Regions from separate parts of the Streptomyces sp. NPDC002870 genome, predicted to be linked through region 3. Evidence: riboswitches for the same ligand, from Rfam matches in the RefSeq annotation. Region 3 holds a riboswitch; each other region holds the start of a gene.

Region 1 (5,479 bases), on a different contig from region 3:
AAGTTGGACATCAGCGGCACGGCGCAGACCGCGACGCGCAGCACGTCCTCGCCGACGGGCGGCGCGACCACCGACTCCCGTACCGCGCCGCGCAGAGAGACGCGCAGCCCGTCCTCCTCGTCGATGCCGAGGCCGTGCGCGAAGGGCAGCACTCCGTACGTGCGCCGTCCGGTCAGCCCGTGCAGCATCTCCAGGCCCGGCTCGAGCAACGACACGTCGCCCCGGAACTTATTGACCAAGTACCCCGCCACCAGCGCCTGGTCCTCCGCGTCGAGCAGCGCCGTCGTACCGAAGAAGGAGGCGAAGACCCCGCCGCGGTCGATGTCCCCGACGACCAGCACCGGGAGCCGGGCGGCCCGCGCGATGCCCATGTTCACGATGTCCGTACGCCGCAGATTGATCTCGGCCGGACTGCCCGCCCCCTCGCAGATCACGGCCTCATACGTGCCCCGCAGTTCCTCCAGGCACTCCACGACGGTGGAGAGCAGCGCCTCCTGGCGACCTCCGTGGTAGCCGCGGGCGCTCAGTTCACCCACCGGCCTGCCCATCAGCACGACCTGGCTCGAGCGGTCGCTGCCCGGCTTGAGCAGCACGGGGTTCATCAGGGCGCTCGGCTCAACGCGCGCGGCCTGAGCCTGCATGGCCTGCGCCCGCCCGATCTCCGCGCCCTCGCGCGTGACGAACGAATTGAGCGACATGTTCTGCCCCTTGAAGGGCGCGACCTTCACCCCCTGCCGTACGAGCCACCGGCAGATGCCGGCCGTGACGACGCTCTTGCCCGCGTCGGAGGTGGTTCCGGCGACCAGCAGCCCCCCGGCCTTCCGTCTGCTCATCCCCGCCCCTTTCCGGCGCGCCGCGCGCGCAGCGCGTGCCCCGCCACGTGGCCCGCGGCGCAGGCCGCCAGTGTCAGCCAGCCGACGCGGCGCGAGAGCCGCACGGCACGTTCGATGTCGCCGAACTGCACAGGGCGGCCCGTGCCGTTGAGTACGGGACGGTGCTCGACGCGTCCGCCGTACGAGAGGGTTCCGCCCAGCCGTACGCCGAGCGCCCCGGCGAACGCCGCCTCCACCGGGCCCGCGTTCGGACTCGGATGCTTCTTCGCGTCGTCCCGCCATGCCCGTACCGCTCCGCGCGGGTTCTGCCCGGCGAGCACCGCCAGACCCGCGGTGAGCCGGGCGCCCGGCCAGCCGGCCACATCGTCGAGGCGGGCCGAAGCCCAGCCGAACCGCCGGTATCTGGAGGATTTGTGGCCGACCATCGCGTCCAGCGTGTTGACCGCCCGGAAACCCACCAGACCCGGCACACCCGCGAGCGCTCCCCAGACCAGCGCGCCCACCACCGCGTCCGAGGTGTTCTCGGCGACGGATTCCACCACGGCGCGGGCGATCTGCTGCTCGTCCAGGCTCTGCGGGTCGCGCCCGCACAGATGCGGCAGCCGCTCCCGGGCCACCTCCACGTCCCCGGCGGCGAGCGCGCCGCCGACGGCCCGCGCCTCGCGGCCCAGTGATGTGCCGCCGACGACGGCCCAGGTGGCGGCGGCGGTCAGCACGACGGACGCGGCGGAGCGGTCCCGGACCCCGCGGGCGAGGAGCGCGGCGGCAGCCGCGGCGCCCCCGGCGCACACGGCGGTGTGCAGCGCGCCCCAGCCGCGGTGGTCGCGCCACAGAACGCGCTCGACGGCGCCCGCCGCCCGTCCGAACGCGGCGACCGGATGCCCTCGGCGAGGGTCGCCGAGCAGCAGGTCGCCGACCAGGCCGGCAGTGGCGCCGTAGGCGAAAGTGACGTCGGCACGCATGGGTTCAGGCCGACGTTTCGCCTGGAAGGGCCCTCGTACTCACAGCGGGAAGTGAACCTGAACCGCAGCCGCGCATGGCGATATGTCCTCACTCAGGGTGTCCGCGCCCTGGTTCGACGTGACCGGCGGTGAGAGTTCCTGGCTTCCGGGGGATTGCTCCCCCGGTGACAGTGGCGGGACCGCGCCGGATTCGCACCGGCTTCCTCTTCTGCCGCCGTAGATGGCTTCGGCAGTCCACCACGTGCGAGAACGCCCGTCAACTCGCCTTTGACCTGCGGTGGGACAGTGTGCCGAGCCCCACATCGGCGGCACAGGGCGGCACACGAAAGGGCCGGGCCGGGTCACCCGAAGGGGTGCCCGGCCCGGCCTTGTGCTGAGTGAGCCGCCGTCAGACGACGATCAGATAGATCCCGTACGTCACGGCCGCCGCGCAGAGCGCGAAGCAGGCGTACGCGCCCGTGCGCGCCAGGGCCGCGGAGCCGCCGCCCCCTCCGGCCGCCGACTCCTGCTTGGTCAGGCCCACGATGCCCAGGGTGAACAGACCCACCAGGGCGACGGTGGCGACGAGGCTCACGCCGAAGACGGAGCTGAGTGCTGCCCAGTCGATGTTCATGCTGATCTGTCCTTATACCGTGGCCGGCTGCGTCGCCGGCTCCTCGGAGTCGGCCGCGTGGGGCTGAGCCGGGATGGTCGTCTTGCGGTCCTGCGTGGGCGTGCCGGCCGGCGGCGGGCTGACGGCCGCGATGGCGGCGGTCACCACACCGGCGGGCTCGGCGTCGCCGGCCACGTCGTTGACATTGGTGTGGTCGACCACCTGGCGGCGGGAGACGAACCAGATCGCGACGCAGGCGCCGATCAGGAAGGCGGCGACGGCCGCGACACCCCAGTCGCCCTGCTTGGTCACGAACTCCGAGCCCGCGGCCACCAGACCGGCGGCCGGCAGGGTCAGGCCCCAGGCGACGAACATCCGGGTGGCGGTGGACCAGCGGACCACGCCGCCCTTGCGGCCGAGACCCGCGCCCATCACGGCGCCGGAGCAGGAGTGCGTGGTCGACAGCGAGAAGCCGAGGTTGGAGGAGGCGAGGATGACGCTGGCCGCGCTGGTCTGGGCGGCGAAGCCCTGCTGCGGCTGGAGGTCGGTCAGGCCCTTGCCCATGGTGCGGATGATGCGCCAGCCGCCGAGGTAGGTGCCCAGCGCGATCGCGAGACCGGCGGCGAGGATGACCCACATCGGAGGGTTGGAGCCGGGGGAGAGCACACCGCCGGCGACGAGCGCCAGGGTGATGATGCCCATGGTCTTCTGCGCGTCGTTGGTGCCGTGGGCCAGGGAGACCAGGCCGGCCGAGGTGATCTGGCCGGCGCGGTAGCCCTTCGCGGTGGCCTTCTCGTCGGCGTTCCTGCCGATCCTGTACGTCAGCCGGGAGGCCAGGAAGGCCGCGATGCCGGCGACCAGCGGGGCGGCGATCGCGGGGATCAGCACCTTGGTGACGACGGTGCCGCCGTTGACTCCGCCGATGCCGACAGAGGCGATGGTGGCGCCGATCAGTCCGCCCATGAGGGCGTGCGAAGAGCTGGACGGCAGACCGATCAGCCAGGTCATGAGATTCCACAGGATGGCGCCGACGAGCGCCGCGAAGATCACCTCTGGTGTGATGCCGTCCTCGGTGACGATGCCGCTGGAGATCGTCTTTGCGACTTCCACGGACAGGAACGCGCCGACGAGGTTGAGCACGGCGGACATGGCCACCGCCGTCTTGGGTTTCAGAGCGCCGGTCGAGATGGTCGTCGCCATCGCGTTGGCGGTGTCGTGGAAACCGTTCGTGAAATCGAACACGAGCGCTGTCACGATCACAATCGCGAGCAGCAAGGTGATGTGTTCCATTTACCCAGGCAATCGTTCGACGTCAGTGGCCCGGCGAACGTAGTTAACCTGGATGAACGGAAGATGAACTGAGACGGGCGCTGCGGTGTCCTCAAGTGAGGCCCCGTCAGTCCGCTTGCTGTGTGGCGCGGTGCCGCCCGGCGGTGGCACGGGGGGCGTCCGGCATCGACGCCGCACCGAAGCGAAAACGGCTCTTTATGCCGCTTTGCGTGATCTCCGTCACCCGCCCTGCGGCGCCCGTCGCCGCCTGACAGGATCGCCGCATGACCGATCAGGTGCGGCAGGACGCGATCGAGCAGGCCTGGGAAGACCTCGTGGCCACGGCTCGCAGGACAGCGGCGGAAGGCCTGGTGGTGGGCACATCGGGCAATGTCTCCGCACGGGTCGGCCCACTCGTCCTGGTCACCCCGAGCGCAGTCCCCTATGACCGGCTCACGCCCGAGGACGCCGTCGCGGTCGATCTCGACGGCAACCAGCTCCTCGGAGAGCTCGCCCCCACCAGCGAGCTGCCGCTGCACCTGGAGGTCTACCGCAACACCCAGGCCGGCGCCGTGGTCCACACCCACGCCGTGCACGCCACCGCGGTCTCCACCCTCGTCCCCGAGCTCCCGCCCATCCACTACATGGCCGCGGCCATGGGCGGCACCGTCCGTGTCGCGCGGTACGCCCTGTACGGAACGGACGAGCTGGCCGCGAACATGCTCCACGCCCTGCGCGGACGCACCGCCTGCCTCCTGCAGAACCACGGCACCGTCGCCTACGGCGAGACCCTTGACCAGGCCTACGACCGCACCGCCCAGCTGGAGTGGATGTGCCGCCTCTGGCTGACCGCGGCGTCACTGCCCGGACACACGCCCAGCCTGCTCTCCGGCTCCCAGCTGCAAGAGGCCGCGGAGAAGCTCCAGGGGTACGGCCGGCGCGGCTGAGCCCCCCCCGGTGGCCGCCGTCCACTGGCAGCGAGGCGTGCTGATGCCGACACTGGAACGGTGCGCCCGGCTACAGCGACGGCAGCTGCCGTCACCACCGTGATAGGTGTCGGCGCGGCCGCGATCGCGGCCGGCCGGTACGCGAGCGATGCCGCGCTCAAAGCGCAGCCGGGGCGGCCGCTGCCCGGCGAGCCCCGGCCCACAGTGCACGCCACGGCCGACGACCAGGTGACCCTGACCCGCAGCGTCGCCACACAGCGCCCCGGCACGTACGCACTCCAAAGCCAGGACGTCCACGCGGTCGTCGGCCCCGTACTCGACGGGGTGTCGCACCCCGTCGACACCGTCGTACGCCGCCTGGAGCGGGTCAGCCGCGGCAGTCTGCAGCCCGGCAGCCGGGTGTGGCTCACCCCGCAGGTGCACAGCGGCGACCCGTCGAGCGCGCTCGGTCTCGCGCACCGTGATGTCGGCATCCCCGGCGAACTCGGCACGCTGCCCGCGTGGTTCGTGCCGGGCCCGCGGGAGACGTGGGTGATCACCGTGCACGGCCTGGGCGCCACCCGGGAACACCCGCTGAACCTCATGCCGTTCCTGCACGCCCAGCGGTTCCCCGTTCTCGACCTCGCCTACCGAGGGGATCAGGGCGCCCCCGAGCCCCCCGACGGGCTCGGCCACCTCGGCGACTCCGAGTGGCGCGACCTGGACGCTGCCATCCGCTTCGCGGTGCGCCACGGCGCCGAGCACATCGTCCTGCACGGCTGGTCCACCGGCGCGTCGATGGCCCTGCACGCCGCCGCCAACTCCGGGCTGCGCGAGCGGATCAGCGGGCTGGTCCTGGACTCCCCGGTACTGGACTGGAAGACAACCGTGCGCAAT
Region 2 (5,479 bases), on a different contig from region 3:
ATCGACTTCCATCCGACCGACCGCCGGGTGCTCTTCGGGCACCACTTCGCGGCGGTCGCGGGCGCGGGCCCGCTGGTCGGCCCCGTGCTCGCCGCGCAGATGGGTTATCTGCCGGGCACCATCTGGATCATCGTCGGCGTGATCTTCGCCGGTGCGGTGCAGGACATGGTGACGCTGTTCTTCTCCACCCGCCGCAACGGCCGTTCGCTCGGCCAGATGGCCCGTGACGAGATCGGCCCCTTCGGCGGAGCGGCCGCGCTGGTCGCCGTCTTCGCCATCATGATCATTCTGCTGGCCGTGCTCGCCCTGGTGATCGTCAACGCCCTGGCGCACTCCCCGTGGGGTGTCTTCTCCATCGCCATGACCATCCCGATCGCCCTCTTCATGGGCGTCTATCTGCGGGTGCTGCGTCCGGGCAAGGTCACCGAGGTCTCGGTCATCGGTGTCGCACTGCTGCTCCTCGCCATCGTCGCGGGCGGCTGGGTCGCCGAGTCCTCGCTGGCCGAAACCTTCACCCTGGCGCCGGGCACGCTGGTCATGTGGATGATCGCGTACGGCTTCCTCGCCTCCGTACTGCCCGTGTGGATGCTGCTGGCGCCGCGCGACTACCTCTCGACCTTCATGAAGGTCGGCACGATCGCGCTGCTCGCGATCGGCGTCTTCGTAGCCCTGCCGACCCTGAAGATGCCCGCCGTCACCGAGTTCGCGAGCCGCGGCGACGGGCCGGTCTTCGCCGGATCGATGTTCCCGTTCGTCTTCATCACCATCGCGTGCGGCGCGCTCTCCGGCTTCCACTCGCTGGTCTCCTCGGGCACCACCCCGAAGATGGTCCAGAAGGAGACCCAGATCCGGATGATCGGGTACGGGGCCATGCTGACCGAGTCCTTCGTCGCCGTCATGGCGATGATCACGGCCTGCATCATCGACCCCGGTCTGTACTTCGCGATCAACTCCCCTGCGGGCGTGGTCGGGACAACGGTCCAGTCCGCCTCCGAGGCCGTGACGAACTTCGGCTTCTCCATCTCGCCCGACGCGCTGGCGAAGGCCGCGTCGGACGTCGAGGAGGCCTCACTGCTGTCGCGGACCGGTGGTGCACCGACCTTCGCGCTCGGCATGTCGGAGATATTCTCCGCGGTCATCGGTGGCGCCGGCATGAAGGCGTTCTGGTACCACTTCGCGATCATGTTCGAGGCGCTGTTCATCCTCACCACTGTGGATGCCGGCACCCGGGTGGGCCGCTTCATGCTCCAGGACATGCTGGGCAACGTCTACAAGCCCTTCCGCCAGGTCAGCTGGAAGCCGGGCGTCTGGTTCGCCAGCGCGGTCGTCGTCGGCGGCTGGGGCTACTTCCTCTGGGTCGGCGTGCACGACCCGCTGGGCGGCATCAACCAGCTCTTCCCGCTGTTCGGCATCGCCAACCAGCTGCTGGCCGCCGTGGCACTGGCCGTCTGCACCACGCTGCTGGTCAAGTCCGGCCGCCTCAAGTGGGCGTGGGTCACCGCCGTCCCGCTGGCCTGGGACGCCGCCGTGACGCTCACCGCGAGCTGGCAGAAGATCTTCTCGGCCGACCCGCGGGTGGGCTTCTTCGCCCAGCGGGACAAGTACCAGGCGGGCATCGATTCCGGCGAGGTGCTGCCGCCCGCCAAGACCATGGACGAGATGCACACCGTCGTCACCAACTCCACGGTGGACGGCGTGCTTTGCGCCCTTTTCGCCCTCCTCATCATCGTGGTGATCGCGGATGCGGCACGGGTCTGCGTCAAGGCCGTCAGGGACCCCGCGAGCGTCAAACTGTCCGAGGTCCCGTTCACCGAGTCGAAGTTGGTGGCACCGGCCGGTCTGTTCCCCACGGCGGAGGAGAAGGCCGAGCTCGTGGCCGCGGGGGTCGGCCCCGAGGGCGGCATCCGCAAGGACGGCCGCGCCGACGACGGCCGCGCCGAGGACGGCGTGCCGGCCGGGACCGGCTCGCCGTGAGCCCGGCGACGAGCATCCGGCGGGCGGCGGACTGGATCCGCTGGTACGTACGCGAGGTGTCCGGCGAGAGCGTGTACGACAAGTACGTCGCCCACGCCAGATCCTGCGACCCTGCCACCGAGGTCATGACCCGGCGCGAGTTCGAACGCAAGCGCACGGACGCACGGGAAGCGGATCCGCGCGAAGGGTTCCGCTGCTGCTGAACGGTTACGCGCACAACGGGCCGCCGCATTTCCGGTGACGGAAATACGGCGGCCCGTTGTCGTACCCCTGGTGCACACTTCGAAGCATGGACATCACGATCAGGGAGGCCACGCCCGAGGAGTACGAGCGTCTCGGCGAGATCACGGCACGGGCCTATCTCGACGACGGACTGCTGGACTTCGGCGAGGACGACGAGTACCTCCACCAGCTGCGGGCCGTGGGGCGCCGGGCCGAAGGCGCGGAAGTGCTCGTCGCGGTGCACGAGGGGGAGCTGCTCGGCGGTGTGACCTTCGCCGCCCCGGGCAGCGCCTGGGCCGACATCGCGCGCGAGGGCGAGGCCGAGTTCCGGATGCTGGCGGTCGCCCGGGAGGGGCGGGGCCGTGGTGCGGGCGAGGCGCTCGTACGGGCCTGCATCGAGCAGGCACGGGCCGTCGACGGCGTGGAACGGCTCCTGCTGTCGACCCAGCCCACCATGCTCGCCGCCCACCGGATCTACGAGCGGTTGGGCTTCGTCCGTTCGCCCGACCGGGACTGGGAGCCCATCCCAGGACTCCCCCTGCTGACGTACGCGTTGGAGCTGTAGCCCGTCACGACACAACATGTGGGGGGTGCCGCATCCAGCGGCCCCCACATGTATGCTCATGCTCGCTGTCGCCGCAGGGGAATCCGGTGCGAATCCGGAACTGTCCCGCAACGGTGTGCTGTGGTGCGCTTTGTCGTACCCATCAGTCCGAAGACCTGCCGACGGTGCATCCGGCTCGACCGAACCGGGTGCCGAGACGTCCGGGCCTCGCGGTTGGGTCGGTGGATGCCGTGCGGTGCGCTGCCTATTTCCGGGTACGTACGCCCGCGGCCCTCCCCCTCCCCCGCCGGCCCAGAGCCGAGCGAGGGAGAGCACCACGTGACCATCGCGCCAGCCGATCCGGTTTCAGGCATCGAGGAGCAGGCTGCCGACGGCCCCGGGACCGCGCTTCTGCGGACCCTGACCGATCTGACTGCCGATCTGCCGGACACCGACCCGGGACGCGTCGCCGCCGCCGCGCTGCGCGGCCGCAACGCCCGGTCGGACGCGGCCGAGTTGCGGGGCCTCGCCACCGACGCCGCCGCGGGGCTGATCTCCGAGGACCCGGCCTACTCCCGGCTCGCCGCCCGCCTGCTGACCCGTCACATCGCGGACGAGGCCGCCGGGCAGGGCGCGGTGTCCTTCTCCGCGTCGGTCGCGGTCGGCCACCGCGAGGGCCTGATCGCCGACCGCACGGCCGAGTTCGTCACGCTGCACGCCGCCCGTCTCGACGCGCTGATCGACCAGGACGCCGACGACCGTTTCGGCTACTTCGGTCTGCGCACCCTCTACAGCCGCTATCTGCTCCGGCACCCACTGACCCGCCAGGTGATCGAGACCCCGCAGCACTTCATGCTGCGCGTCGCCTGCGGGCTGGCGGAGGACGCCTCCGCGCGCGCCCTGGACGAAGTCGCCGCGCTGTACGGGCTGATGAGCCGCCTCGACTACCTCCCCTCGTCGCCCACCCTCTTCAACTCCGGCACCCGCCACCCGCAGATGTCCTCCTGCTATCTGCTGGACTCCCCGCTGGACGAGCTCGACTCGATCTACGACCGGTACCACCAGGTCGCGCGGCTCTCCAAGCACGCGGGCGGCATCGGCCTCTCGTACTCCCGCATCCGCGCCCGCGGTTCACTGATCCGCGGCACCAACGGCCACTCCAACGGCATCGTGCCGTTCCTGAAGACCCTCGACGCCTCGGTCGCCGCCGTGAACCAGGGCGGCCGGCGCAAGGGCGCCGCCGCGATCTACCTGGAGACCTGGCACGCGGACGTCGAGGAGTTCCTGGAGCTGCGCGACAACACCGGTGAGGACGCGCGGCGAACGCACAACCTCAACCTCGCGCACTGGATCCCGGACGAGTTCATGCGCCGCGTCGAGGCCGACGCCGACTGGTCGCTGTTCTCACCCGCCGATGTGCCGGACCTGGTCGATCTGTGGGGCGACGAGTTCGACGCGGCGTACCGCAAGGCGGAGGCCGCGGGGCTCGCGCGCAAGACCATCCCCGCGCGGGAGTTGTACGGCCGGATGATGCGTACGCTCGCGCAGACCGGCAACGGCTGGATGACCTTCAAGGACGCCTCCAACCGCACGGCCAACCAGACCGCCGAGCCGGGCAAGGTCGTCCACTCCTCGAACCTGTGCACCGAGATCCTGGAGGTGACGGACGACGGGGAGACGGCCGTCTGCAACCTCGGCTCGGTCAACCTCGGTTCGTTCGTGCTCGCGTCGGGGGGCATCGACTGGGAGCGGCTGGACGAGACCGTCCGTACCGCCGTGACCTTCCTCGACCGGGTCGTCGACATCAACTTCTACCCGACCGAGCAGGCCGGCCGCTCCAACGCCAAGTGGCGTCCGGTGGGCCTGGGTGCGATGGGCCTACAGGACGTCTTCTTCAAGCTCCGCCTCCCCTTCGACTCGCCAGAGGCGAAGGCGCTCTCCACGAAGATCGCAGAGCGGATCATGCTCGCCGCCTACGAGGCGTCCTGCGACCTCGCCGAGCGCAACGGCCCGCTGCCCGCCTGGTCCCAGACCCGCGCGGCCCGTGGCGTGCTGCACCCCGACCACTACGACGTCGAGCTCAACTGGCCGGAGCGCTGGGGCGCGCTGCGCGCCCGCGTCGCCGACAGCGGCATGCGCAACTCCCTCCTCCTCGCCATCGCGCCGACCGCGACCATCGCCTCGATCGCGGGCGTGTACGAGTGCATCGAGCCGCAGGTCTCCAACCTCTTCAAGCGCGAGACGCTGAGCGGTGAGTTCCTCCAGGTCAACGCCTACCTGGTGCAGGAGCTGAAGAAGCTCGGCGTGTGGGACGCGCAGACCCGTGAGGCGCTGCGCGAGTCCAGCGGCTCGGTGCAGGGCTTCAGCTGGATCCCGGCCGACGTCCGCGCGCTGTACCGCACGGCGTGGGAGATCCCGCAGCGCGGCCTGATCGACATGGCCGCCGCCCGCACGCCCTTCCTGGACCAGTCGCAGTCGCTGAACCTGTTCCTGGAGACGCCGACCATCGGGAAGCTCAGCTCGATGTACGCGTACGCCTGGAAGCAGGGCCTGAAGACGACGTACTACCTGCGCTCCCGCCCGGCGACACGGATCGCGCGCGCGGCTCAGTCCGCCACCCCCATCCCCGTGCAGCAGGCGGCCGAGCCCGACGCCGTCGCCTGCTCCCTGGAAAACCCCGAGTCCTGCGAGGCCTGCCAGTAATGCCCAGCTCAGAAAAGATCGCGCTCAGCAAGAACC
Region 3 (5,479 bases):
CATCCGCGTCGAGGTCGTCGATGGCCTGGAGGATGTCGCCGAACTCCGCGTAGCACATATGTGTATGGATCTGGGTATCGGGACGGACGCCGCCGGTGGTGAGGCGGAACGCCTGTGTCGCCCAGGCCAGATAGGCCTCGTGACCGGCCCTGCGCAGTGGCAGCGTCTCACGCAGCGCCGGTTCGTCCACCTGGATGACCGACGATCCGGCGGCCTCCAGGTCGTTCACCTCGTCGCGCAGCGCGAGGGCGACCTGCCGTGCGGTGTCGGCGAGCGGCTGGTCGTCGCGGACGAAGGACCAGGCGAGCATGGTGACGGGCCCGGTGAGCATGCCCTTGACGGGGCGGCCGGTGAGCGACTGGGCGTACCGGGTCCAGCGGACGGTCATCGGGTCGGGCCGGGAGATGTCGCCGGCCAGGATCGGCGGCCGGACATAGCGGGTGCCGTACGACTGGACCCAGCCGTGCCGGGTGGCGAGGTAGCCGCTGAGCTGCTCGGCGAAGTACTGCACCATGTCGTTGCGTTCGGGCTCGCCGTGCACCAGGACGTCGATGTCGGCCTTCTCCTGGAAGGAGATGACCTCACGGATCTCGGCCTCGATCCGCTTCTCGTACCCCTCCGTGTCGATGCGCCCGGACCTCAGCTCAGCACGCGCGGTGCGCAGCTCGGTGGTCTGCGGGAACGAACCGATCGTGGTCGTGGGAAGGAGGGGCAGGCCGAGGCGCGAGCGCTGAGCGGCGGCACGCTCGCTGTACGGGAGGCTGCGCCGGGCGTCGGCCTCGGTGACTTGTGCGCAGCGGGCCCGTACGGCGGGGTCGTGGGTGAGCGCGGAGGTGGCGCGAGAGCGCAGGTCGGCCCGGTTGGCGGCGAGTTGGGCGGCGATGCTGCCGGCGCCCTCGGTCAGTCCGCGGGCCAGGGTGACCACCTCGGCCGTCTTCTGACGGGCGAAGGCCAGCCAGCGCGCGACCTGCGTGTCCACGCCCCGTTCCGCGGCCGCGTCGAGGGGCACATGCAGCAGGGAGCAGGACGCCGCCACATCCACCCGGTCGGCGAACCCGAGCAGGGTGGCGAGTGTGGCCCTCGACTTTTCGAGGTCGTTGATCCATACGTTGCGGCCGTCGACGACTCCGGCGACGAGCCGCTTGCCGGGCAGGCCGCCGACGGCGGCGAGGTCGCCGAGGTTGGCGGCGGCAGGCCCGGTGAAGTCGAGGGCGAGTCCGTCGACCGGCGCCTTGGCCAGTACGGGGAGGGCGTCGCCCAGCCGGTCGAAGTAGGAGGCGACCAGGAGTTGGGGCCGGTCGGTGAGCCCGCCCAGCTCCCGGTAGGCGCGGGCCGCGGCGTTCAGCACGGCCCGCGGCTGGTCCTGGACCAGGGCCGGCTCGTCGAGCTGCACCCACTGCGCGCCCGCGGCCCGCAGATCTGAGAGCACCTCGGCGTACACCACAAGCAGCCGGTCCAGCAGGGTGAGCGGTTCGAAGTCGGCGAGGACGCCCGGTGCGGGCTTGGCGAGCAGCAGATAGGTGATGGGGCCGACGAGCACCGGGCGGGCGGTGTGCCCGAGGGCGAGGGCCTCCTTCAGCTCGGCGACCTGCTTGGCGGAGTCGGTGCTGAAGACGGTGTCGGGGCCGAGTTCGGGCACGAGGTAGTGGTAGTTGGTGTCGAACCACTTGGTCATTTCCAGGGGCGCGACGTCCTGGGTCCCGCGGGCCATGGCGAAGTAGCCGTCGAGCGCGCCTGCCTCCACGGCCGCACGGTGGCGCGCGGGAATGGCGCCGACCATGACGGTGGTGTCCAGGACGTGGTCGTAGTACGAGAAGTCTCCGGTGGGCACTTCATGGATGCCGGCGTCGGCGAGCTGCTGCCAGTTGGCGCGGCGCAGTTGAGCGGCGCTCTCCCGGAGGGCTTCGGCGCTGACGCGGCCCTTCCAGTAGCCCTCGATGGCCTTCTTCAGTTCCCGGTCGGGGCCCTGGCGCGGATAACCGTAGACGGTGGCCCTGGCTCCCGCTGCTGAGGATGTGCTGGTCACGGAACTCTCCTTCGCGAGTACTCGTCAGGCGACCCCGGAGCGGATCGTGGAACGCGAAGGAACGGCAACCGGAGCAGCCACCGGCACGCCTGTGCCCTGTGCTGCCCGTACCGCCGACCCGCCCACGAGGTCACCGAGATCTCCGCGCACGTCGGTCGCGCACGGGCAGTGGCAGGTCTTCGGACTTGCGGGCACGCCTTCCTCGTACGTGTCGTACGAAGGCACCTACTGGCCGTCGCTTCCCGGATCCGGTGCCGGATCCAGTGCGTATGACGGCGGTCGTTCCCACTCACCGCTGCGGGGCAGTTCCGGATTTCCACCGGATTCCCTCTTGCGACGCGCCTGCCTGGCGGGCAGGGCGAACCAACTGCGAGACCCAGCCTAGGCGCTGCCGCTCGCGGGGCACACCCCCGCCCCTGCGGGGGTGTGCCCTCAGCTTCCGGTCCGGTTCACTTCCCCGGCCGGGCGGCGTCCCCGACGCTCAGGCCGGATCCGGCCACCCGGGCCCTGATGCCGTCGCGCTCCACGGTGATGTCGCGCAGCCGCAGCTCGCTGAGCGAGTCGGGCAGCTCGAAGGAGAGGGAGAGCCGCTCCGAGAGCTCCGGCGGCCTGACCGCGAGCAGTCCCTTGACCAGGGCGGGGTCGATGCCCGCTTTCTCCAGCAGCTGTGGATGCGCGATCACCACATCGACGAGATTGACTTTCATCAGCCGCTCGACGAACTTCGGTGCTCCGGTGAGGCGGTGGAGTTCCTCCTCGCTCCGCAGCGCCCGGCGCACCTGCTCCTTGGGCACGCCGAGCCGGTCCACGATGGCGGGCACCGCCAGCATTGCCTTCGCGCGGGCCGCTTCGCGGCTGATCCGCTCGGCCGCCTCGCGGTGCAGCCGCAGTCCCGAATGATCCGGGTCCTTGCCGGGCCGGTAGGTGGCGACGCGGGGAATGTCGAGCTGCATGCCGTCGAGGGTGGTGGTGAGGGCCCGGCCGTTGTCGCGCCGGATGTGCGCACGGGCGCGTACGTGCAGTTCCTGTCCGGCGACGGCGAGTTCGCCGTTCACGCGTATCCCGTCGGCACCGGTGCCGGTGAACCGGAGCTGTGAGGCGCCCAGTTCGCGGTTGAGGTCGTCGAAGGAGAGCAGCACCTCGCCGTCGAGGTTGCCGATGACGGCGCCCTTGATCGAGGTCGGCGCGTCGCCGACGATGCGTACGTCCTTGGCGGTGGCCCGCACTTCGGCGAGCGAGACGCGGTCGGCGGAGACGTCCGGCACGGTGACGTCGACCTGGTCGATCCGCTCGTCGATGAGCTGGGTGAGGAAGGGGAAGCCGTGGATGTCCACGTCCGGCCTGGTGGCGAGTGAGAGCGACTGCTGGAGCTTGTCCGCCGCCTTGCTCTGCGCGTACGCCTCCGCGAGCCGGTCGGTGAGGAGCAGACAGACGGTGCACAGGAGTGCCGCGACGGTCAGCTTCACCACCGCGGGCAGGGCCGAAAGACGGCTCTGCCCGCGGTGGTTGGGCGGTGACCAGTCGTCCTCGTCGTCGAGGTCCGAGGTGAGCCCGAGCTCCAGCGGGTCGGGTGGGACGTAGTCGGCGTAATCGGGTTCCGGGTCCGCCAACTGGGCGAGTTCTTCGTACGGATTGCGTGAATGCGCTGATATGCGTGTGGGGGGTCGCATCGGCTCATCCCACCATGTGAGCCACCCTCGAACGCAAGTCCTACGGTGTGTACGTAATGGTTTGAGCCAAAATTCCGGCGACCCGCCGCCTGCCGGGCCCGGGCGATCCGCCGCCTGCTCGGGCCCGGGCGACCCGCCGGCCGGGCCCGAGTCAGCGCCTCAGCTCAAGACCTTGAGGATCTCGGCGGCGAGCGGGGCGGACGAAGCGGGGTTCTGGCCGGTGACCAGGTTGCGGTCCACGACCACCTTCGGAGCCCACGGCTCGCCTTCCTGGAAGTCCGCGCCGAGCTCGACGAGCCGGTCCTGGAGCAGCCACTTCGCCTTGTCCGCCAAGCCCGCCTGCGTCTCCTCCGCGTTGGTGAAACCCGTCAGCCGGTAGTCGGCGAACGGCCAGGAGCCGTCCTCCCGCTCGGCGGCGAGCAGCGCGGCCGGACCGTGGCAGACCACGCCGAGCGGCTTGCCGGATTCCAGGGCGGCGGTGAGCAGCCTGCCGGAGTCCGGGTTGACGGCCAGGTCCTCCATCGGGCCGTGGCCACCGGGGTAGAAGACCGCGGCGTAGTCGGCCAGGTCGGCCTCCTCCAGCTTCAGCGGTCGCTGCAGGGCGGCGATCGAGGACAGCTCGGCGGCGATCGCGTCGGCGTTCTCCTTGCCTCCGTTCACCTCGGGCGCGAGGCTCGCCCTGTCCACGGTGGGTACGACACCACCCGGCGTGGCGACGGCGATGTCGTGCCCCGCCTCGGTGAAGGCGCGGTAGGGAGCCACGACCTCCTCCGCCCAGAAGCCGCTGGGGTGCCGGGTGCCGTCGGCCAGGGTCCAGTGGTCCGCGCCGGTCACCACGAAAAGGATCTTCGCCATCTCACATCTCTCCGTCAAAAGGTCACTGATGCCTCGAACGTAGACCGATGAGCCATTGGGATCCAATAGGCTATCCATCATGACCCATAGGGAATCCAATGGATCGTCGGGAATACAGGGTCCGACCCAGAACGGGCCGCTCGATCTGACCCTGCTGCGGACCTTCCTCGCCGTGCACCGCACCGGCTCGTTCACCGCGGCCGCCCGTCTGCTCGGCCTGTCCCAGCCGACGGTCACCACTCAGATCCGCTCCCTCGAGCGGCAGCTCGGGCGCGAACTCTTCGGCCGCCTCCCCCGTGGAGTCGCCCCCACCCCGGTCGCCGACGACCTGGCAGCCCAGATCGCCGACCCGCTGGACGCCCTCGTCGCCGTCGCCGTCCGTGGTCAGGCCGGCGAGAGCGGCCCGGTCGATCCGGTCCATCTGGCAGGCCCCGCCGAGCTCCTCTGCACGCGCGCGCTGCCCGCTCTCGCGCCCCTTGTCGAGCAGGGCGTACGCCTCCGCGTCACCACCGGCCTCACCGACGAACTCCTCGACGGCCTGCGTGCCGGCCACAGCGATCTGGTGATCGCCACCACCCGCCCTCGCGGCCGCTCCCTGACCGCCGTACCACTGACGGACGAGGAGTTCGTCCTGGTTGCTTCAGCGCAGTGGGCGCAGCGGATCGGCCAGGACCGGATCGCGGCCGAGGGCCCCGCCGCCCTGCGCGGCGTCCCTCTCGTGGCGTACGCAGAGGATCTGCCCATCGCCCGCCGTTACTGGCGCCATGTCTTCGGCACCCGGCTGACCGGCCAGGCCGCTGTGACCGTCCCCGATCTGCGCGGAGTGCTGTCGGCGGTCGCCGCCGGGGCCGGGATCACGGTGCTCCCCCGCTATCTCTGCCAGCACGAACTGGCCGCCGGCACGCTGGTGCAGCTGCTCACGCCCGAC

The links. Region 3 has a riboswitch for cobalamin ahead of metE (5-methyltetrahydropteroyltriglutamate--homocysteine S-methyltransferase). Riboswitches for the same ligand answer to the same signal wherever they lie in the genome.
Region 1: linked by a shared signal. The riboswitch ahead of ACFYWY_RS18725 (cobalamin biosynthesis protein) and the one ahead of metE (5-methyltetrahydropteroyltriglutamate--homocysteine S-methyltransferase) in region 3 are both predicted to bind cobalamin.
Region 2: linked by a shared signal. The riboswitch ahead of ACFYWY_RS03005 (ribonucleoside-diphosphate reductase subunit alpha) and the one ahead of metE (5-methyltetrahydropteroyltriglutamate--homocysteine S-methyltransferase) in region 3 are both predicted to bind cobalamin.

Annotation. Positions count from the first base shown of each region.
Region 1 is NZ_JBIAPW010000013.1:166,620-172,098, forward strand. It holds gene ACFYWY_RS18720 (cobyric acid synthase) at 1-833, opposite strand, end outside; gene ACFYWY_RS18725 (cobalamin biosynthesis protein) at 830-1,795, opposite strand; cobalamin riboswitch at 1,907-2,050, opposite strand; gene ACFYWY_RS18730 (hypothetical protein) at 2,184-2,408, opposite strand; gene ACFYWY_RS18735 (anion permease) at 2,421-3,677, opposite strand; gene ACFYWY_RS18740 (class II aldolase/adducin family protein) at 3,941-4,603, shown strand; gene ACFYWY_RS18745 (alpha/beta hydrolase) at 4,664-5,479, shown strand, end outside.
Region 2 is NZ_JBIAPW010000002.1:118,020-123,498, reverse strand. It holds gene ACFYWY_RS03020 (carbon starvation CstA family protein) at 1-1,974, shown strand, start outside; gene ACFYWY_RS03015 (YbdD/YjiX family protein) at 1,971-2,177, shown strand; gene ACFYWY_RS03010 (GNAT family N-acetyltransferase) at 2,264-2,761, shown strand; cobalamin riboswitch at 2,807-2,939, shown strand; gene ACFYWY_RS03005 (ribonucleoside-diphosphate reductase subunit alpha) at 3,080-5,443, shown strand; gene ACFYWY_RS03000 (ribonucleotide-diphosphate reductase subunit beta) at 5,443-5,479, shown strand, end outside.
Region 3 is NZ_JBIAPW010000008.1:139,831-145,309, reverse strand. It holds gene metE (5-methyltetrahydropteroyltriglutamate--homocysteine S-methyltransferase) at 1-2,026, opposite strand, end outside; cobalamin riboswitch at 2,179-2,409, opposite strand; gene ACFYWY_RS12920 (DUF2993 domain-containing protein) at 2,476-3,696, opposite strand; gene ACFYWY_RS12915 (type 1 glutamine amidotransferase domain-containing protein) at 3,856-4,551, opposite strand; gene ACFYWY_RS12910 (LysR family transcriptional regulator) at 4,631-5,479, shown strand, end outside.